Regions from separate parts of the Shewanella sp. MTB7 genome, predicted to be linked through region 4. Evidence: predicted binding sites of a transcription regulator. Region 4 holds the regulator's gene; each other region holds the start of a gene.
What was found. Region 4 encodes sigma-54, which starts transcription at its own class of promoters, with help from an activator protein. Its sites were predicted from a motif close to GTTGGCACGNNNNTNGNNT; they were not measured.
Positions count from the first base shown of each region.

Region 1: HWQ47_RS06095 (P-II family nitrogen regulator) is a predicted target of sigma-54. The motif match lies at 2,297-2,315, and genes of this name have one in related genera.
Region 2: HWQ47_RS10830 (YccF domain-containing protein) is a predicted target of sigma-54. The motif match lies at 2,115-2,133, and genes of this name have one in related genera.
Region 3: flgF (flagellar basal-body rod protein FlgF) is a predicted target of sigma-54. The motif match lies at 2,103-2,121, and genes of this name have one in related genera.

Region 1 is NZ_CP085636.1:1,478,129-1,483,802, forward strand. It holds gene HWQ47_RS06075 (RHS repeat-associated core domain-containing protein) at 1-347, opposite strand, end outside; gene HWQ47_RS06080 (hypothetical protein) at 1,012-1,194, opposite strand; gene HWQ47_RS06085 (hypothetical protein) at 1,315-1,509, shown strand; gene HWQ47_RS06090 (hydrolase) at 1,559-2,101, opposite strand; gene HWQ47_RS06095 (P-II family nitrogen regulator) at 2,359-2,697, shown strand; gene HWQ47_RS06100 (ammonium transporter) at 2,710-3,960, shown strand; gene HWQ47_RS06105 (hypothetical protein) at 4,122-4,481, shown strand; gene HWQ47_RS06110 (hypothetical protein) at 4,600-5,674, shown strand, end outside.
Region 2 is NZ_CP085636.1:2,558,851-2,564,524, forward strand. It holds gene HWQ47_RS10820 (PGPGW domain-containing protein) at 297-524, opposite strand; gene HWQ47_RS10825 (substrate-binding periplasmic protein) at 745-1,488, shown strand; gene HWQ47_RS10830 (YccF domain-containing protein) at 1,628-2,035, opposite strand; gene HWQ47_RS10835 (1-aminocyclopropane-1-carboxylate deaminase/D-cysteine desulfhydrase) at 2,276-3,193, shown strand; gene HWQ47_RS10840 (hypothetical protein) at 3,422-3,595, opposite strand; gene HWQ47_RS10845 (chemotaxis protein CheV) at 4,446-5,384, shown strand; gene HWQ47_RS10850 (hypothetical protein) at 5,445-5,674, opposite strand, start outside.
Region 3 is NZ_CP085636.1:2,167,838-2,173,511, forward strand. It holds gene flgD (flagellar hook assembly protein FlgD) at 1-498, shown strand, start outside; gene flgE (flagellar hook protein FlgE) at 528-1,889, shown strand; gene flgF (flagellar basal-body rod protein FlgF) at 2,170-2,913, shown strand; gene flgG (flagellar basal-body rod protein FlgG) at 2,924-3,712, shown strand; gene flgH (flagellar basal body L-ring protein FlgH) at 3,723-4,412, shown strand; gene HWQ47_RS09205 (flagellar basal body P-ring protein FlgI) at 4,424-5,515, shown strand.
Region 4 is NZ_CP085636.1:5,485,163-5,490,836, forward strand. It holds gene HWQ47_RS23935 (KpsF/GutQ family sugar-phosphate isomerase) at 1-933, shown strand, start outside; gene kdsC (3-deoxy-manno-octulosonate-8-phosphatase KdsC) at 1,056-1,607, shown strand; gene lptC (LPS export ABC transporter periplasmic protein LptC) at 1,604-2,161, shown strand; gene lptA (lipopolysaccharide transport periplasmic protein LptA) at 2,237-2,839, shown strand; gene lptB (LPS export ABC transporter ATP-binding protein) at 2,836-3,567, shown strand; gene HWQ47_RS23960 (RNA polymerase factor sigma-54) at 3,719-5,200, shown strand; gene hpf (ribosome hibernation promoting factor) at 5,336-5,623, shown strand; gene ptsN (PTS IIA-like nitrogen regulatory protein PtsN) at 5,626-5,674, shown strand, end outside.

The DNA.
Region 1 (5,674 bases), 2.4 Mb from region 4:
GGGAATTCCCCCTTACCTTGAAAATCAACAACCTTCTCAATCTTTGCCCCTGTACGCACCATAATTGGATTAGCGCAAGTTAACCCTTCAGATAAACCAGTATCGAATCCTTCGATCTCATCTTCTGCTAGTAATTCCTCAAATGCTTCATCCATCAAATCTTCTAAATCAAGGTATTTAATATCGCTAGGAGGAGGACGCTGACCAACAGTTCCAATACACTCCATAACTTCACAGTCATCATCAGTATCCCAAATATCAGCTTTTACAGAGTGGCTTTGGCTTAATCCACCTAGCGCTAAAAATATTAAGAAGAGAAATGATTTATACTCAAGTAATTTGTCCATAACTTCATCCTTGTAGTTCATTGCGTAAATAGTTTACAAACATTCGAGTTAAATGCAACCAGACTAACTAGCAAAAGCCTCTTTACAGTGTTCAATACTTGGCAGCGCCTATAAATAGATAAACAAACGATGTAATATTGATATTAAAAAGATAGAACAATAACTTCTGATTAAGCGGAAAGGGGTTTTGATTAATAAAATGTAAGGCTGTTAATGGCTATATTAGTCTTAGAGTTGTATTAACAATTTGGATTTTTAATTTATATAACGAAATAATTCGGGTAGATGATGTAAGAATCGTAACAAATACTCTTAATGTAAATCGAAGAGATATTTATATAGGAGATAGGGCAAAGCAGAATGTCTGACCCAAGGACGATTCATCTAGAATGCCTAACCGAGACTCTGGTTAGCTTCTTTATTTCGTAAGTAAACTGAGAGTATATATCTTAGTGAATATAGTCCAAAACGAAGCGGTCGTAGCCAATGGCCCAAAAATCGAAGAGGTAAACAACCAAGTGTGAATGCGGCTATGACCTTCGACAGCAAGGACGCTGTCGTAGAGGCTATAGGGATATACTTGCGCCGAGTCATAGAAGTATTCACACATAAGGCATGCTGCAAGCAATAAACACTAATTCAGCTATGGTATTCAACAAATAAACTAAATACCAAACCAGCCCAATGAACCGAACCCAAAAGATACTTCAAACTTGCTATCAGGCAAGTCAGCAAACTTTTGTTCAAAAATGAGTTCGCTACTCGAAGAACCTAAATCGAAGAGATAAACAATCAGGTGTGAATGCGGCTGAGGGCGTTGGTGGCAGGGCCGTTCTATGACATCCATGTCACCACGGCATTTCCTATATCCATATAGGTCAGATGCCACCGTCGAGCGTATAGGGACATATTTATAGCGTCCCGCAGAAGTATTTACACATCGGCCTGCTGCAAGCAATAGACTGCAATGAAGCGATGGTTATCAAGTAATAACCAAACACCAACTCAGCCAAATGAACACATCAAAAAGAAATTTGAAGCATTGTTATCCGACAATGCGACTGAATCTGTTGTAAGCAATAAACAACCTTGCAGTTATGGTATCCAGCAAACCAACCAAACACTAAGCCAGCCCAATGAACCAATCCAAAAAGATATTTGAAACTTGCTATCAGGCAAGTCAGTAAACTTGTTATCCAACAAGTATCAAGTCACTTAATGAGTTTAAGTAACTGCTTAAATCTTTCACCTACGGCCTCATGTTGAAGTTCAAACAGCAGTGATTCCATATTGGTGATCTGTGCGCCTTTAGCCTGCATCATTTCTATGCCTAGCTGTTTGTTTGCAGCTGTGCGGGATGAGATAGCATCGACAACCAGATGGACATCAAAGTAGTTATCCAGTAGGTCATGACAGGTTTGGTAAACGCATACATGGGCTTCTATACCAACTAAAAGTATCTGTTTACGGTTTAATCCAATCAGCTGCTCTTTAAACTTCTCAGCTTGCCAGCCGCTAAAATGTTGTTTAGCTATGGGGTGACAAGATTTTATTAGCTCTTCATGGACAGCTGGAGTGGTTGGTCCTAGTTTGTCAGGAAGCTGCTCTAACCATAGGGTGGGTATATCAAATAGGGCAGTGCCTTTAATTAGGTTCACTAAGGTTTGGTGTAGCTCATCACTACGATCCATTATTTGGGCTAATTTGCCCTGAACATCCACGACGACTAATACACACTCTTGTGGTTTCAACATCTATGTCACTCAACTCTGCTGGATAATCATTTTATTCTACTGTTAAAAATACCCTTTCCAAATAGGTATTTGGTCTAAGAAATAAGGCGCGCTATTTTTGTGCGATGAGCTTAGAACTGCACTTACTTGGTGCGGGTGATGGTCGCAATATTGGTAATTAATATCTTAACTCATTAAAAGTTAACAGTTTGTTAAGTTGGCCTAATGATTGAATTAATAAATGAAAGAGAAGAATAATTATTAATTTGGAGGTCTGGATGAAATTAGTCAGCGCGATTATTAAGCCGTTTAAATTAGACGATGTTCGTGAAGCCATCGCTGGGGTGGGAATTGAGGGGATGACAGTGACTGAAGTTAAAGGCTTCGGGCGTCAAAAAGGACATACAGAACTCTATCGTGGTGCTGAGTATCAAGTGGATTTCTTACCCAAGGTTAAACTGGAAATTGCGACTAAGGATGAAAATCTCGAACTGCTTATCGAGTCAATTGTCAGTGCTGCGCGTACTGGAAAAATTGGAGATGGAAAAATATTTGTGACTGAACTCGAACAGGCCATCCGTATTCGTACGGGCGAGTCAGATAATGAAGCACTTTAAGGGGGAGATGTTATGGAAGATTTAGTGAAGTTAGGTGTAACGGTATCAGAGTTAAGATTTGCGCTGGATACATTCTATTTTTTGATTTCTGGTGCCTTGGTGATGTGGATGGCAGCAGGGTTTGCCATGTTGGAAGCTGGACTTGTTAGATCAAAAAATACTACCGAGATCTTAACCAAGAACGTTTGCCTATACTCTATTGCATGTGTGATGTATCTGATTGTTGGCTATAACATTATGTATGTTGATAACAGTGAAGGTGGTTGGTTACCTTCGCTTGGCACGCTGATCGGCAACCAGGCTGCAGATGCCGATCATGCCCTTGAATCTGATTTCTTCTTCCAAGTGGTATTTGTTGCGACGGCTATGTCTATTGTTTCCGGTGCCGTTGCCGAACGCATGAAGTTGTGGGCATTCTTGGCCTTTTCCGTGGTAATGACAGCATTTATCTACCCGGTTGAAGGGTATTGGACTTGGGGTGGTGGTTTCCTTTCGGAAGCGGGATTTGTAGATTTTGCCGGTAGTGGTATCGTGCATATGGCTGGCGCAGCTGCAGCGATTTCAGGGGTATTATTACTCGGTGCTCGACAAGGTAAATATGGCCCCAATGGGCAGGTTAATCCTATACCAGGTTCAAACTTACCTATGGCTACATTGGGTATGTTTATTTTATGGATGGGTTGGTTTGGGTTTAACGGCGGCTCTCAGTTATTGGTTTCTGATACTGAAAATGCGACGGCTGTTGCTAAGATTTTCCTCAATACAAATTCAGCTGCGGCATTTGGTGCCGTGTCATCATTAATTGTTTGTAAGATGGTGTGGGGTAAAGCGGATTTGACGATGATCTTAAACGGTGCGCTAGCCGGGCTTGTTGCGATCACCGCCGATCCGCTTTCACCCTCTCTGGCTATGGCTGGTGTGATAGGTTTAGTGGCTGGTGGTTTGGTTATTTTCTCTATTGTGGCGCTAGATCGCATTAAAATCGATGACCCTGTCGGCGCTATTTCGGTTCACGGTGTTGCTGGTTTTTTTGGTTTGATGTTAGTGCCTCTTTCTAATGCTGATGCAACGATTTTGGGTCAACTCTATGGTGCTGGTGTTATTTTTGCTTGGGTGTTTGGTGCTTCTTTCGTTGTTTGGTATGTGTTGAAGCTTACTATGGGGATCCGTGTTACTGAAGAAGATGAGTATAAAGGCATGGATGCATCGGACTGTGGTATTGATGCTTATCCTGAGTTCGTATCGATTAAAGGTACACGTTAAACTTGATTAGTTAAGGGCCAATTATCTAGATATTGGATTAAATGCCAGCCTCTATTGGGCTGGCATTTTTGTCTCTAGGATAGGCAAGGGAAAACTTGAGCTGTGTCTGTTTGGTGTGTAATAATTGAACTATGAAACGTGTTATTTGACGGAGAGGAATTATGGCTATCTGCTGGCGTAAGTTTGCATCGAATCTAGTGTTCGTTTTGTTTATAACTCTCTTTGCTTATAACGTTTTTGCGGGGCAGGTGGTGGTGCGTAAATCCAGTGAACCTTTCGATGCTTTTGCTGTGCGTGATCAAGTATTACTTGATCATGAGTGGAAGCAAGCGTTAAGAATGCAGCAGCAGATCCAGATATTGCAGGTACTGCCAGCGGCTTGTATCCCTTTTTCTCGCCCCTATATCTATTACCTATGCAATGGTCTTTCTTATCGACCTTATCACTATAAAAACAAAGAGTTGTACATTAAAGTCGACGAGGTAAATCAACCTCCTATGCTCAGGGGAAAGGTAGAATAACCTTGGGCATATAGTCATCAACTCATTTGCTAATCTTTTGTAACGCATTTGCTGTGCATGTTTTTTGTTCGTTAATGTAAACTGATCATAACCTCTTGCTCGATTAAAGTTGGTGATCATGAAATCTATTCTCTCGAAATCTAGTCTCCTAATCATGTGTCTGTTTAGTCTGTTTCTGCAAGCATGTACTTCGACTTCAGAAGTCACTGGTGTTAGCCATGTTGAACAATATTTTTATGATGAACACTTTGTAAGCGTGGAACGACTTCCTGCACCAGAGGATCTTTTTTCTCTGCCTGATGAGGCAATAAAAGAGCTTAAAATGGAGCTGCAACGTTCTAAATTGAATCGGTCGAACCGTTTGTTGGCACATGAATGGTTGGCTAAATATATCAATGCTGAAGAGGGGGCATTTCAATACCGTGACAATATGACGCGAGTCGCCAGTGAAACCTTTGGAGAGCGAGCGGGAAACTGCTTATCCTTGGTATTATTAACCGCAGCTTTAGCTAAAGAACTTAATGTTATTGTTGAATTTCAGGAGATTGATGTTCCACCAGTATGGGACAAGCAGGGAGGTTTTTATCTGGTAAATGGCCACATAAATCTTAGGTTACTGGCTCCGAATGAAAGCAATAGTATACAGATGTTGAAAAGCGCGATTCAAGTTGATTTTTTGCCTGAGCGAGCAGTGCGTGGCTATGGTAAGAAAAAAATCAATAAGCAGACAGTTATCGCTATGTTTTACAACAATGTGGCAGCAGAGTCTTTGGTGATGGGGGACTATGACAAAGCCTATGGCTTTTTAAAATTGGGTCTGCTGCAGATGCCCAATTATGCCCCTGCATTAAATACGTTAGCAGTCTTGTATCGTTATAAAGGGTTGAACAATGAGGCTGAAGTCCTTTATAAGCTTGCACTTGACCTCGATAATAAAGATATGAATGCCCTCTACAATTATGCAGTGATGTTGGGATCACAAGACCGACTTGATGAGTGGGCTGCTGTTCATAAGATACTAGAGCTAGAACGAATAGATAATCCCTATTACTACTATGATATCGCTCAACAAGCCTATTTTGATAAGGAGTATCGAGATGCTTTGCTTTGGTATAAACGTGCGGTTGCAAAGGCGGATTATCGTCATGAGTTCTATTTTGGTTTATCCAGAGCGTATTGGAAGACCGGTGATG
Region 2 (5,674 bases), 2.9 Mb from region 4:
TGGAGAGGTGCAAATTGCAGCAATAATGGCAAGTGCTAAGGGAGAAAATGGTTTCATAATAGACCTTTGATTAAGATGTTTAATTCGATTAAATTTATCGACGTAAACATAATATTCAGTTCTCACATACTTTTATAACACTTTGTTTAGATAGGGACTATCGCATATTTGGATTGATTTTTAGTGAAGTAGATCTCGGACAAGAATGTGAATTTTAGATAGGATCTTAGCTCAAGTTCAAACTTTGCTTGTAAAGTGTGAACTTGATGGTTAAGTATGCTTGCGATATAAACGAGTTAACGTTTTATGCTCCACAGCAGCATTTTTCTATCAAGCCATGCAGCTGATGTCGACAATTGTTTCTGACTTTTACGTAACCAAGTTTTAGCCCAAGGATATTCTAGGCTTAAAATGGCTAAGCCTATCGGTAACAGTAACCAAGCGGGTCCTGGTAAAATGAGCAGTGCAGCTCCTAGTAATGTGAGTCCTCCACCTAGGACTGTTATGGCAGTCTTTCGTAGCATAAGCAGCTTCCCCTTCTTCATCTTTCATTATATTCTCACTATTCTCCCCCTCTTTTGCTAGGCAAAAATTGTAACAAAGGTTGATTTATTTTCGAGCTAAATCATCTATACTTTCAACAAATCACTAATGAGTAATGAATCCGTTTTATTGCTTTAAGGGGATTATAATATCGATGGTGCTACTGGTTTAATTCGCGGTAGTAAAGGCAGAACACTCATTATGGCTCTTGGTTTTCTCGTTGGGATACTTGGAGGGATTGTTGCTACTCAGATAAAAGCTGACACCTTACATCTAGTCTCTCTTCATTGGCCCCCTTACTCCGGAAGTCAGTTAGCAGAGCAGGGCGCTATCATTGCGATAACTCGTGCAGCGGTTAATGTGATGGGTCATGAGCTTGTTGTGGATTTTTATCCCTGGAGTCGAGCTGTGAGGTTGGTTAATAGAAACAATTCTAAATATGAAGGTTACCTACCCGCATATATCTATCCAACTGAAAAATTTGTTTTTTCCGATGTATTAGGTACCAGTCCTTTAGGGTTAGTAGAGCGACAATTACATCCTATAGGCTGGTCAAAAATGGCAGATCTTAATCAATACACCCTAGGTGTTGTCAGTGACTATGTGAATACAGTAGAGCTCGATGCTATGATAAAACTAGGAACTCAAAAGGTTGAAGTGGTTAATTCTGATGAACATAATTTGACTAAAGTGGCTACTGCCAGAATTGATGCTGCAGTGATGGATGTTAATGTGCTGCAGTTCCTACTTTTACAAAAAGAGTTAAAACCTCTGAGCAATAAAGTACAAGTAAATAGAAATATATTAGAAAATAAACAACTAACTATCGCGTTAACTAATAGCCCGCAAGGGCATTTCTGGCGTGATATTGTCAACGCTGGACTTGCCAAAATTGATGAAGACTCAATGCTTTCAACTTATATAGAAAATAGAACAAATAAATAGGTTTTTAAGGTGTTTTTTTACTCAATATGGTCATTTTGAGTGTCGTATCGATGACGTCACTTTAGTTATTTAGATACCCTATTATCTATTTTGGCCCACTCGAGGGCCAGAATAGATCTAGCAGATAGAAATGTAAGCTTTACGCCCTTGTGACAACAGTTTGTCCTATTGGTGTTAAGCTCAATATGGCCAATTTAAGGTGCTGTATACCAAATGGAATACCTATAATTGTAACGAAACAGGCTAGCGCATGAGTCAGGTGACCAATGGCAAGCCAGATCCCAAAAAGTAGAAACCAGACTATATTCCCAATAGTTCCGAAAGCGCCTGTTCCAATATCTTCGTTACCAGTGAGATTTTTTCGATTCATATGGTCTTGGCCAAATGGCCAGAATGTCATCTCACCAATAACAAAGCATGCTCTCCCGAATGGAATGCCTATAATACTAATATAACAAAGTAAACCTGCGAACCACCAGGCAAGTCCCATCACGAAACCACCAAGAACAAACCAAGCGATGTTAAATATCAAACGTAAAACGGCCATTAATAACTCCATAATTAAAGATATAGACTCATAAAAAGATCATAGGTGAGTATACTTTTCATGATTAATATTTTTTATTAAGCTATTTTTGTGCCAAGTTTTCATCTTGCTGTAATTGTTGGGTTTTATTATTTGTTGGCTCTGTCTTATTAGTCAGAAATACTCGTGATTGGCTATTTTGCTCAACTGATCTAAGTGGTAAAATGCGTTAGGAAATACGATTTGACGGTTTATCTCTATATGAAGTTAAGCAATACACCTGTAGATTCAATAAACATGTTTGACAGAGAGATTTTTATTAAACGTGATGATCTTCTACATCCAGAGTTTTCTGGCAATAAGGCGCGCAAGTTTGCTTATTTTCTTGCCCATGATTTTCCTGGAGCAAATAAACTAATCGGTTACGGATCGCCTCAAGCTAACTCTCTTTACTCTATGTCGGCATTAGCTAAACTTCGGGGCTGGGATTTAGACTTTTATGTGGATCATATTGCTGCACAAATTAAGATCCAAACAGAGGGCAACTATGTTGCTGCATGTCAAAACGGGGCAAATGTGATTGACCTTAGTGAGCAGCCGGATAGAGCTGGTCGTGACAGTGCACAATATATAGAAGAAGTTGTATTAGTTAATGAGCCCAACGCATTATTTGTTCCCGAAGGAGGACGTTGTGAGTACGCTGAATTTGGTGTTGCTCAATTGGCTAAAGAGATCATTGACTGGGCAGTTCAAACTGAGCATCCCAATTTAACCGTATTTCTTCCTTCTGGCACAGGTACAACTGCACTGTTTCTTAATAAGCATTTTATCCAGTCAGGTGTAAATATCCGAGTGTTGACTTGTGCATGTGTGGGGGGAGATGATTATTTGAGCCTACAGTTTACTGATCTTTGTCAGATAGAGAAATTTCATCCGCAAATTGTCTCTTTGTCGAGAAAATACCATTTTGGCAAACTATATCGTGAATGCTATGACATGTGGAAACATGTTGGTGAGCAGGGAATTGAGTTTGAACTCTTATATGACCCTATCGGTTGGTTGACGCTTGAAGAATACCTAAGAAAGAGAGGTAAACAAGATCCAATTATGTATATACATCAAGGTGGTTTATTAGGCAATACCAGCATGTTACCAAGGTATAAACGTAAATTTGGATAATGAGTATTAAGAGTTTAGGTTTGAAAGGAAATATTTGAAGTTTTTACCAGTTGGTCAGGCTAAGTATCTGTGAAATTGATACGGCCTAGACCAAAGGTAGATGCTGCTTTAATGCTTAATAGCCGACGTAATGAAGTCAGTCCTATCTGTTCTTTTAAAGAACACTCGATACTAATGAGAGGAGAGTATCGAATTGCATAATGTTAACTTTTATAACTTGTTTTTGATTTACTTGTTGCTTGAAAGCAACCATTTCATAAACGTTAATGCTTCTGTACGCTTTGAAAATGTTTGTCTATTTTTCCCAAGACTATCGGTGAATGCGATAGAAGACTTGTTTAGAGAAATAGAATTTACCGGAAAACTAACTGTGATCTCATGACCATTTACGTTGTACGACATATGTCATACTCCTTTTTATTGTTGTACTGCTTTATTGGCAGTGTATATGTAATTATAAATATCCTTAGCATTTTTGCGAAAGACTAATTTAGGGTTCGATTTGAGCCTACTTAGCTTCTGAATCTTAATCAAGACTATTTTCTATCTATAAATGTTAGTGTTTGTAACAGTCTAGATTTGAAGTTCATTGATTTAGTCAGATTTAATCATAGTAGTAGGACCGTAATATGACCAGTTTTTAGATGCAAACCAGGTGTATTAATATTTTTGCGAGGCATTGACGAGAGGGTCAAACAAAAAGCAAACTACTTTAACTAGGGTACTCAAAATCTATTGTCAGTATACCTGTCGATTTCCAAGTGTCAATATTTATTTAATCAATTATTTTTTGTTTATATCACCAAAATTTAGCAGCCATAAACTGCTGTTTTATTAAATAAGTGATAGTATTTATAGGTGTTATGTCTGAAATTGGTTGTGCAAATGAGATGCTTTCGTCTCTTAATTGTATGGTTATTTTCAGCAGTGCTAGCAGCAGGCTAGGCAAAGGGAGTGTTCATGTCACTTCTGAAGTCGATGGTTTACGTGGAAAACAGGTGATTTAGCTGATGTATAACTTATCGAACAGGCGCCTTTATAGGGGCATTATGGCAATTGTACAAGAACATGGTTCTAGAATTATTCCTGTTGTGTTTATAGCTGCTAAAATATAACTATCTATGGGTAGGTGAGTGTCACGTATGTCATCTTATTCGAATTGTGACTTAAGTTCGACTATGGATTTACTGGCCACCATTAATAAGCATTATTGTCTGAGACTAAGTGTCTCATATTTTCCGAGATTTGTATTATGGCAAAAGTACTCGATTCAGTTGATCAACGCACTAAACTCGTCGGTGAAAACCGTTTAGAACTTCTATTATTTCGGATCAATGCAACTCAATTATTTGCAATAAATGTATTTAAAGTCAAAGAGGTTGTTAAGCTTCCTCCGCTGAGTTCTTTACCTGGTAGCCATGCTAATATCTCGGGAGTCGCTAATATTCGTGGGACCTCAATACCTGTTATAGATCTAAGAGGTGCTATCGGTTTTTCACCTATGAGTGATGATCAGGAGCGCAATTTGATTATCACGGAATATAATCGGAGTGTTCAGGGCTTTATGGTGGGTAAAGTTGAGCATATTGTGAACATGACCTGGAGTGATATTTTGCCTCCACCAAAGACTGCAGGTGTTCATAATTACCTGACCGCTATATGTCGATTAGAGATTGATGGTGTGATCAATATGGTGTCTATTATCGATGTTGAAAAAGTGTTAGCTGAGATCATTAATTATGATATTCGCCTGTCAGACGGCGTTTTGGATGAAGAGTTAGCAAAAGAGATGGTTGGGCTTAAGATCCTCATTGCAGATGATTCTTCTACCGCGAGAAGACAGATTAAAGAGACGTTAGAGCCCTTAGGTATTGAGATTCTGGAAGTCTCTGATGGCCTTCAGGCATTAAAATTACTGCAAAGTTGGTGTGATGATGGCAAGTCCATTTATGATGAGATCTTAATGTTGATAACCGATGCAGAGATGCCTGAAATGGATGGTTATAAACTCACCTCTGAGATACGAAGTGATAAACGTATGAGTGCTCTCTTTGTTGCATTAAACACATCTCTGAGTGGGAGCTTTAATGAAGCAATGGTTGAAAAAGTGGGTTGTGATCGATTCATCTCAAAGTTTCAGCCCGATCTCTTGGTCGGTGTAGTACAAGATTGTCTTAGAAAATCAAAGTAGTTATAAAATATAGTCATAATAAAGCAGCTTATGCTGCTTTATTATTTGGCTTTTAATCAGTTAAAACCAAGTTGAATCACTTAGCTCTTCTCCTTGCTCAATGGAGAGATCTTTTAATACTTCTTGTTTAACTCTTTTATTTGAAGCGATATTGATCCGGCAGAGTCTAACAGCATACCCAAATCGGGATCGACCGACTTGCGACACTACCGCTTGAAGAAAAAGTTTATCTAACCCTAAGGTTTCACTGTAATGACTTACAGCTTTTGCCAGTGAGGGGAATTTTACGC
Region 3 (5,674 bases), 3.1 Mb from region 4:
TCGACAGTGGATGGCATTAATAATCTCAATGATGAAATTATTAATCTGAATACTGTTATGACGTCAAGCCAAGCGCTGCAAGCTTCAGGTCTCGTCGGGCAAAAAGTACTAATTCCATCAGATACAGGTAATGTCTCAGCTGAAGGTCGAGAGATCAAAGGGATTATCAGTACTCCTGAAACAATCGAAAGTATCACAGTGCGTGTCGAGGATGATACCGGTCAGTTGATTAAGACTTTTACTGTTGATGGCAGTGCGGGGGGAAATATCGATGTCAGTTGGGATGGACTGAATAAAAATGGTGAACCAGTAGCCGATGGCAATTACTCCATCAAAGCTTCCGGTAAGGTTGATGGTAAGAGTGAAGAACTGGCCGTTTCAACTTATGCCCATGTCACCAGCGTTTCATTAGGTACGGCCAGTACTGGTGCCATCCTTAATTTACGTGGGGTTGGCGGGATTAAGATTGGTGATGTCTTAGCTGTCTCTGAAAGCTAATTAGAAATGAATTTAAATCGAGGTGAATTATGTCGTTTAACATAGCATTGAGTGGTATTTCCGCTGCCCAGAAAGACTTAAATACTACAGCGAATAACATCGCTAACGTTAACAGCATCGGTTTTAAAGAATCTAGAGCTGAGTTTGCTGATGTTTACGCAAACTCAATTTTTGCTAATGGTAAAACTGCGGTTGGTGGTGGTGCTACGACGAGTCAGGTTGCTCAGCAGTTTCATCAAGGTAGTTTACAATTTACCAATAATGCCTTAGACATGGCGATCAATGGTGGCGGTTTCTTTGTCACATCTAGTGGATTGGATTCACAAGACCACACCTTTACTCGCGCAGGGGCTTTTAAGGTCGACTCCAATAACTACTTGGTTGACTCTCAAGGTAATTTCTTGCAAACGTTCGGTGTAGATAAAGATGGGAATTCGACTTCTGTGAGCTTAACCACAACGAGTCCCGTTATTATTCCAGATTCGGCAGGTAGTCCAAAGAAAACAGATGGAATAGGCATACAGATGAATCTAAATGCGGCAGATTCAACATTAGATCCCGCTGCATTTGATCCCAATGACCGTGATACTTATAACAATTCGACAGCGGTGACTATGTATGACTCTCTAGGTGAGCCTCATGTTATGACAACCTATTTTGTTCGTCCACCTCAAGCGGCATACACGGGTGCAAGCCACTGGGTCGCATTTTATGCCGTTGATGGTAAACAAGTTGATTTGGCCGGTGCCGCAGGTACGTACCAGACCGATGCTAACAGTGATGGAACTGCTGACGGTACAGGCACTGCGACAAATGCTGGTGGCTGGAAAGGTTCGGTAATGACCTATAATGATACCGGTGCTTATACTGGAAGCGATCCCGCTGTTATCTTAACTGAAGAGTTAGGTGTTAATGGTGCTGGTGTTTTAGGTCCTGGAGCCGATGGTACACAGAGTTTGACGGTTAAATTCAATAATCCGACTCAATATTCGTCTACTTTTGAAGTGACTGAATTAACTCAAGATGGCACCACCGTGGGTCGTTTGACTAATGTTGAAGTGGGCGCCGATGGCCTGATTAATGCCAGTTATAGTAATGGTTCCACAGTACCGCTAGCCCGAGTTGCTCTGGCTCGCTTTGCTAATGAACAAGGTTTGACTCAAGTGGGAAACACCTCTTGGAAGGCCAGTTTAGATTCAGGTATTGCACTCGCAGGTGAAGCAAACAGTGGTACATTTGGCAGTATACGTTCGTCAGCACTTGAGCAGTCAAATGTAGACTTGACGACTGAGCTGGTGGATCTTATCTCTGCCCAACGAAATTTTCAGGCTAACTCGAGAACGTTGGAAGTAAACAATACGCTGCAGCAGACGATACTTCAGATCCGTTAATCGCTGAGAAGAACAAGCCGTGGCTTAAAAGCTAAGGCGAATACGACTAGCGGTTACGGAACGCTTCGCTCACAGTAAAGTCAAAAGTAATGCCGTACATTTAAAGCAAAATCAAATAATTGATTTTGCTTTTTTATTAGTCTTAAGTTTTTACCGTAAGCGCCAGCGTTCCGTCATCTGTTGACTCTTTATCTTAGCCTGCGAGACTTTCTAATTGGCACGTAATTTGCTCTATATTATTTAATATAGAGAATTAAGTGAAAGATTGACGGAGGAGCGGATGGACAAATTACTCTACGTCGCGATGAGCGGCGCTAAGCAGAATATGAATTCGCTTGCGGTTCGTGCGAACAACTTAGCCAATGCCAATACTGATGGTTTTAAAGCCAGTATGGCACAAGCCCGTTCGATGCAAGCCTTTGGTGAAGGTTTGCCAACCCGAGTATTTGCAATGACAGAGAGCCCATCGGCAGATTTTTCTTCTGGTCCGATTAAGACGACTGGACGGGATCTTGATATTGCCGTTAATGGCAGTGGTTGGATTGCTGTGCAAGGTGCCGACGGGGGTGAAGCATATACTCGTTCCGGGAGTTTAAGTTTTGATACCTCTGGTTTATTACGTAACGACAGAGGAAACCCAGTAATGGGGGATTCCGGTCCTATCGTACTACCGCTTCCTATTGAGAAAGTTGAAATAGCTCAAGATGGCATTATTTCGGTAAGGCCATTAGGGGCAACAGCTGAAGTGATTGAAGAGGTGGGTCGAATTAAGTTAGTTAACCCAGGCGATCAAAACATGATGAGAGGTGCTGATGGTCTATTCAGACAGATGTCAGGAGAGATAGCACCCGCAGATCCATTTGTTAGTGTTGAAAGTGGCGCTGTTGAAGGCAGTAATGTGAATGCTGTCGATGAGATGGTGTCTTTGATTAGTATACAACGTCAATTTGAGATGCAAGTCAAAATGATGAAAACTGCTGAAGAGATGGACCAAGCATCAGCTTCGTTAATGCGCATTAGCTAGGAGATATATTATGCATCCGGCGTTATGGATAAGTAAGACTGGGTTAGATGCCCAGCAAACAGACATTTCAGTGATCTCCAATAATGTGGCTAATGCCAGTACCGTTGGCTATAAAAAAAGTCGTGCTGTTTTTGAAGACCTCTTATATCAAACCGTCAATCAGGCTGGCGGTGTGAGCGCATCAAATACTAAGCTGCCTAACGGTCTTAATATTGGTGCGGGGACAAAAGTGGTTGCCACGCAAAAAGTGTTTACTCAAGGCAACATGCTCACCACTGATAACTCTTTAGATTTGATGGTTGAAGGGCCTGGTTTTTTTGACATCCAGTTACCAGATGGGACCGCAGCTTATACCCGAAATGGACAATTTACCTTAGATGATACGGGGCAAATAGTGACTTCTGGTTCCGGTTACGTGGTTCAGCCCTCAATTACAATTCCGGATAATGCAACAGGTATTACGGTTTCTGCTGAGGGTGAAGTTTCAGTTAAAACGCCGGGTACTGCAGAGAGTCAGGTGGTTGGTCAGTTAACTATGTCCGACTTTATTAATCCAAGTGGATTAGATCCTATGGGTCAGAATTTATATACTGAAACGGGAGCCAGTGGCACACCCATTCAGGGAACTGCCTCGTTAGATGGTATGGGAGCCATTCGTCAGGGAGCATTGGAAACATCGAATGTTAATGTGACCGAAGAACTGGTGAACTTGATAGAGAGTCAACGTATTTATGAGATGAACTCTAAGGTTATCTCTGCTGTCGATCAAATGCTGTCATATGTTAATCAAAACTTGTAGAGGCATCGACATGAATAAGTTATTGCTTTGGGGCATATTGATAATATTGTTTATGCCAGCATTAGTAGGCTGTAGTTCAACGGGGAGAAAACCCATTGCAGACGACCCTTATTATGCCCCGGTTTACCCAGAGGCTCCACCGACTAAAATTGCGGCAACAGGTTCAATGTACCAGGACAGTCGAGCATCTAGCCTCTATTCAGATATTAAAGCCTTGAAGGTGGGTGATATCATTACGGTGATCCTAATGGAGCAGACTCAAGCAAAGAAAAGTGCTAACAATGAGATTAAAAAAGGCACGGACTTAAGTTTGGATCCTATCTATGCAGGTGGTGGTAATATTACGATTGGTGGGCAACCTATCGATTTGAAATATTCAGACAGTATGAACACTAAACGGCAATCTGATGCAGATCAAAGTAATAGCTTATCTGGCAGTATCTCCGCAAATGTAATGCAGGTATTGAATAATGGCAATTTAGTCATTCGTGGCGAAAAATGGATAAGCATTAATAACGGTGATGAGTTTGTACGCCTTACTGGTGTTGTTCGTTCACAGGATATACGTCCAGATAATACTATCGACTCTCCACGCGTCGCCAATGCACGGATCCAGTACAGTGGAACGGGGACCTTTGCCGAGGTTCAAAAAGTGGGCTGGTTAAGCTCTTTCTTTATGGGCAGTTGGTGGCCTTTCTAAGGGGAATGAAAATGAAACTTAAACTATTTTATCTATTTGTTTTGCTGTTAGTTTCAGGTACTAGTCAAGCACAGAGGATAAAGGATATTGCCAATGTCCAAGGTGTGAGAACGAACCAATTGATAGGTTATGGCTTAGTTGTCGGTTTGCCTGGAACTGGCGAGAAAACAACTTACACAGAACAAACCTTTAAAACTATGCTGAAAAATTTCGGCATTAATTTGCCGGATAACCTAAGGCCAAAAATTAAAAATGTTGCCGTGGTCGCGGTTAGTGCTGAAATGCCCGCATTTATTAAACCAGGTCAAACTCTTGACGTTACGGTTTCAAGTTTAGGAGAGGCGAAAAGTTTGCGAGGAGGCACATTACTGCAAACTTTCCTCAAAGGGGTTGACGGCAATGTGTATGCCATTGCGCAGGGAAGTATGGTTGTCAGTGGCTTTAGTGCTGAGGGGTTGGACGGGTCTAAAGTAATTCAAAATACACCGACAGTGGGTCGTATTCCTAACGGTGGAATTGTGGAAAGAACCGTGATCACACCATTTTCAACGGGTGATCACCTCACATTTAACCTGCGCCGTGCAGACTTTTCGACGGCGAAGAGATTAGCCGATGCCATTAATGAACTGCTTGGTCCAGGAATGGCGAGGCCTCTGGATGCCGCATCAGTTCAAGTCAGTGCACCAAGGGATGTTTCACAACGTGTTTCCTTTCTTGCCACTCTTGAGAATATTCAAGTAGAACCCGCCACTGAATCGGCAAAAGTGATCGTAAACTCGCGTACAGGCACGATAGTTGTCGGTAAAGGTGTTCGTTTGCTGCCTGCGGCGGTGACTCACGGTGGTCTGACGGTGACGATTGCTGAAGCCACTCAGGTTTCGCAACCCAATCCTCTGGCTGGCGGGCAAACAGTGGTGACGGCTAATAGTACTGTGGATGTCGAAGAGGAAGACAGCCGTATGTTTATGTTCAATCCCGGTACGACTCTCGATGAGTTGGTCAGGGCGGTTAATTTGGTCGGAGCTGCACCATCGGATGTGCTCGCGATATTAGAAGCATTGAAAGTTGCCGGAGCCTTACATGGCGAGCTCATTATAATCTAATCTTAATTAGAATCATTATCTTCCAATCTAAAGGCTTAGTTTATCGACTAGGCCTTTAATGTTTCTGAAGGAGAGATTTTAAGAACATTAACAGGACGAGAATTATCTTAGATAACTGGTATGTCTTTTGCATTATGTAGTTATAAACGTCTATTTATT
Region 4 (5,674 bases):
GACATCGAGCGTAATGCACTCGATAACCTATACCAATACGTCGATTCTCCAGAGTTCTCCCAAGCCTGTAAGCTAATTCTTAATTGCACAGGCAAAGTCATCGTAATGGGGATGGGTAAATCAGGACATATAGGCAATAAGATTTCAGCAACACTCGCTAGCACTGGCACACCGGCTTTCTTTGTTCACCCGGGTGAAGCAAGCCATGGGGATCTGGGAGTGTTAGGCGAAAATGATATTATTTTGGTTATCTCTAACTCAGGTGAAGCCAGCGAAATACTCACCTTAATGCCCGTCATTAAACGCATGGGGCTGCCCGTTATTGCCTGTACAGGTAATCCGGACTCCAACATGGCTAAATTATCTGTAGTACATCTATGCATAGAAGTACCAGAAGAGGCTTGTCCCTTAGGCTTAGCACCAACGTCTAGCACAACGGCAACTTTGGTCATGGGGGATGCCTTAGCGGTGGCTCTTCTGCAAGCCAGAGGATTTACCAAAGATGACTTCGCACTCTCTCATCCTGGTGGTAGCCTAGGACGTAAATTACTGCTCAAGGTAAGTGATGTTATGCATGCAGGTAAAGACCTGCCGTCTGTTAGCCATGATATTTGTATCACCGAAGCCCTCTATGAGATCTCTAAGAAAAGTTTAGGTATGACGGCGATCGTCGATGGGGATAATAAATTAGTCGGTATTTTTACTGATGGCGATCTAAGACGTGTTATTGATAGCGAGGTTAACTTGCGCACCACCTCAATCAGTGATGTTATGTCTAAAGGCTGCGTCACAGTCTCTGCCGATATCTTAGCGGCTGCAGCACTGAAAATAATGGAAGATAAAGACATCAATGGCTTGATTGTCATTGATACGGATCAACATCCAATAGGCGCGTTAAACATGCTCGACATGGTTAAAGCTGGGGTTATCTAACGTATTCCCTTGAGGGCTCAAGCCCTCTTTTAACCAATATAAGCCACCTTAAACCTGATGGCAAAACGACTTTCTCCATGCAATGAAAATGCATGGTATTGCGACAACGGAGATTCTTTAATATGTCACACCAAGGCTTTTACGGTCCTATCGAGGATACTGTTTGGCAAAAAGCCAGAAAAATCAAACTCCTAATTTGTGATGTTGATGGAGTATTTTCCGATGGTTTAGTCTACATGAGTAATACTGGCGATGAGCTTAAAACCTTCCACACCCGTGACGGTTATGGAGTCAGATCTCTGCTCACTAGTAATATTCCAGTGGCTATTATTACCGGCAGAAAGTCAAAAATCGTCGCAGACCGCATGACTGCACTTGGGATCACTCACATCTATCAAGGTGTCGATAACAAGCTGGTCCCCTATGAGGAGCTGCTGTCTCTATATCAGGTGAATCCCGAAGAGGTTGCCTATATCGGCGACGATATGGTCGACCTACCAGTGATGGAACAAGTAGGATTATCGGTATGTGTGGCTGACGGTCACCCATACGTTCAACAAAGAGCCGATTTTGTCACCCAGATTAAAGGCGGTCATGGGGCTCTGCGTGAGTTGACAGACTTATTGCTTCTTAGTCAGAATAAGTTCGAAACAGCTCATGGAATGAGTATATGAATAGAGTCACTCTGGCCATTATCGTCTTCTTTGGCACTGCCTTGCTGCTCTACTGGCAAGTGCAATCCAAACGAGGAGAGACAGCGTTAACTATCGATGTTAGCTCACGGCCTGATTACATCGCAGATAATCTTAAAAGTGTTGAATACAATGAACAAGGCTTAGTTAACAGTCGAGTTAGCGCTAAGCATATGGAACACTTTGAAGAAGAGAACATGACCTACTTCACCGATCCTATCTATCTGGTGTACCCTGAACAAGGTCAGGCTCAATGGCAGCTGCAATCGACAAAAGGCACCATGAATAAAGGTTCGGGTAAAGTGATACTCGAGAACAATGTTATTATCAATGCTATAAACTCGCAAGAACCAATTCAATCAATAAAAACCAGTTATCTAGAGTTAGATCTTAATACTATGATCATGACATCCGATAGAGAGATCTACATTACTGGTAGTGACTTTATTATTAAGGGGGTTGGCTTGTATGCCGATCTCAACGCAGAAAGTGTTAAATTGACCAGCCAGGTTAATGGCACATATTCAGCACAATAGTTACCCTCACCTAGAGAGTGCTCAAGTACCTAGGTGATTATAATTGACAATTATTAGGTCAAATTGAAGGAATATATGAAACAAAATACCTGTGTCATCACAGCTTTACTCTGCCTAGTTAGCTTTAGTAGCTTAGCAAAAGTTGATGATTTACGACAAGAAGTTAAAATATCTGCGGCAAGTCAAGAAGCTGATATTAAAAATAATCAAATCATATTTAATGGCCCAGTTGAAGTGACTCAAGGCTCAGTAAGAATACATGCTGATATGCTCAGAGCTTTCACCAAAGAGGGCTCTGGTGGGCGTATTTTGGTTGCCACAGGTAATCCGGCAACCTACTCACAAATAATGGAAGATGGCCGTCCGGCACATGCCAGTGCCAAAGAGATCCGCTACGAACTATCTAAGCGCACGCTTATCTTGAAGGGCAATGCGACACTTGAGCAAGATGGCAGTCAAGTTACAGGCGATCAAATTCAATATAACATTGCTAAACAACAGCTCATTGCCGAGAGCACAGGTAATGATCGTGTTATCACTATAATTCAACCTGAAAGTTATCAAGAAGACACAAAGCCAGAGACACAACCCGCTCCTTCAAAAGCTCAGCCAGAAGCACAAGTTGAACAGCCAAAGACACTAGCCGAATCTGCATTAAACACTCAGGAGATTAAATGAGCTCTTTGACGTTAAAGGCTGTAAACCTAGCGAAAAGCTATAAGAACCGTGCCGTAGTACAAGATGTCAGCTTAACCGTCAAAACCGGCCAAATTGTTGGTCTACTTGGACCTAATGGTGCAGGGAAGACCACCACTTTTTACATGGTCGTAGGGCTAGTTCAAAGTGATAAAGGGCGGATCTTTATTAATGATGATGATCTCACCCTAGATCCTATGCATCTGCGTGCTCGTAAAGGCATAGGCTACTTGCCCCAAGAAGCAAGCATCTTTAGAAAGTTATCGGTCAGAGATAATATTATGGCCGTACTGGAAACTCGAGATGAACTTGATAAAAATGCACGAGAAGAGCAACTAGAACATCTACTGGAAGAGTTTCATATTACTCATATTCGAGATAGTCAAGGAATGTCGCTTTCCGGCGGCGAACGTCGACGTGTAGAGATAGCAAGAGCATTAGCCGCGAACCCAAAGTTTATTTTACTCGATGAACCTTTTGCTGGCGTCGATCCTATCTCGGTCATCGACATTAAAAAAATCATTTTACAGCTCAAGAGTCGCGGTCTTGGAGTGCTTATTACTGATCACAACGTGAGGGAAACATTAGACGTTTGTGAGCATGCTTATATCGTGAGTCATGGAAATTTAATTGCCGAAGGAACACCCGCAGAAATCTTAGACAATCAGCAAGTACGAGCGGTGTACTTAGGAGAACAATTCAAGCTATAGTTAATCTAGGGAATGATTTCCCCCCTAGAAAATGGATATGATACATCGATATTACTCATTCTAATGAAGTGTATTTAGGAAGCGAAGACTTCCAAAATAACTCCAGCAGGCTTTCTCATTTTAATAAGTACAAAGAAGGGAATAGCAGTACATGAAAGCGTCACTCCAGCTCAAAATGGGTCAACACTTAACCATGACTCCACAGCTTCAGCAGGCCATACGTCTGTTGCAGCTATCGTCACTGGAACTGCAACAGGAGATCCAACAAGCACTAGACTCCAACCCTCTACTTGAGTTGGATGAAGAGCAGGTCGACGCAACAGCTGACAATAGCGATGCCAAGATAAATGATGAAACAGATTTCAGTGCTTCCGCTGAAACTGTCGTCGAAAAAGACAGTTCGACATTGGAAACTTCCGAGGCCTTAGCACAAGATTCTATGCCTGAAGATCTGCCTATGGATACCACTTGGGATGAAGTCTATACGGCAAGCCCTAATTCAGCTTCGGGTGCAATGCGAGACGACGATCTCCCCTTTCAAGGTGAAACCAGTGAAGGTTTATTTGAGCATCTTGAGTGGCAAAAGAATTTAACCCCATTTTCAGATAACGATCTCGCCATTGCTACCGCCATTATTGATGCGGTCGATGAACGTGGTTACCTGACACAAAATACTGACGATATTTTAGAGGCTATGGGCGATCCCGAAATTGAACTCGATGAAGTGGAAGCTGTACTTAAACGTATTCAACATTTTGACCCTATTGGAGTCGCAGCACGCGATCTCAGCGAATGTCTTTTCATCCAGCTCGCTCAATACGCTAGCACAACGCCTCATATTGATAACGCCAGACTGTTAATCAAAGAACACCTGGATCTTATCGCCGGCCGAGACTTCCGTCTCTTAATGCGTAAAACCAAACTAAAAGAGGATGAGTTAAGGCAAGCAATAGAGTTGATTCAAACCTTGAATCCCCGTCCAGGACTCGCCATAACACCAAACCGTGATGAATATGTGATCCCTGATGTCACAGTGACCAAGAAAAAAGGTCGTTGGATAGTTGAACTAAATCCAGATTACTTACCCAAAATAAATGTAAACCAACATTATGCATCCATGGCCCGCAGCACTAAAAGTCAGGCAGACAGTCAGTTTATTCGTGGACACTTGCAGGAAGCTAAGTGGTTTATCAAGAGTTTAGAAAGTCGTAGCGATACTTTACTTAAAGTTTCGAACTGCATTGTTAAGTTTCAACAAGGCTTCTTTGAATACGGTGAAGAAGCGATGAAGCCTATGGTGTTAAATGACATCGCTGAAGAGGTCGAGATGCATGAATCGACCATTTCACGTGTCACAACCCAAAAATATATGCACACCCCAAGAGGTATTTTTGAACTGAAATACTTCTTCTCAAGTCATGTGGGTACCGACGACGGTGGCGAATGTTCATCAACCGCAATTCGCGCCTTTATTAAGAAGCTAGTTGCTGCAGAAAACCAACAGAAACCATTAAGTGACAGTAAGATGGCACTACTGTTAGCTGAACAAGGCATTAAAGTAGCGAGAAGAACCATAGCCAAGTACCGTGAGGCTTTGCTCATACCACCATCAAATCAAAGAAAGAGCTTATAGAATATTTTTGAAAATTAAGATATTAATATGTTGAGGTTAAACATTGTGACGTTAGTCAGATACCTAAATATGCAATGTAAACCTCTAATCGACGAGCGTGCTTTCAAACACAATCGAGTCCGGAGGAGTATTTCTATGCAAATTAACGTAACAGGTCATCATATCGAAATCACAACATCTCTTCGTCAGTATGTTGAAGAAAAATTTTCAAAGCTTGAACGACATTTCGATCAGATCAATAATGTGCACGTTATTTTAAATGTTCAGAAAATGCAGCAAATAGCAGAAGCTAAACTTCATCTTGTTGGTGGAGAGGTTTTTGCTATGTCAGAACATGCTGACATGTATGCCGCAATCGACTCCCTGATAAATAAGCTCGACCGTCAGGTTATTAAACATAAAGAGAAGCAAATAAAACACTAACGATGGAATTAAGCACTATCCTGCAGCCGGAATGTACAACTTGCGCCACTC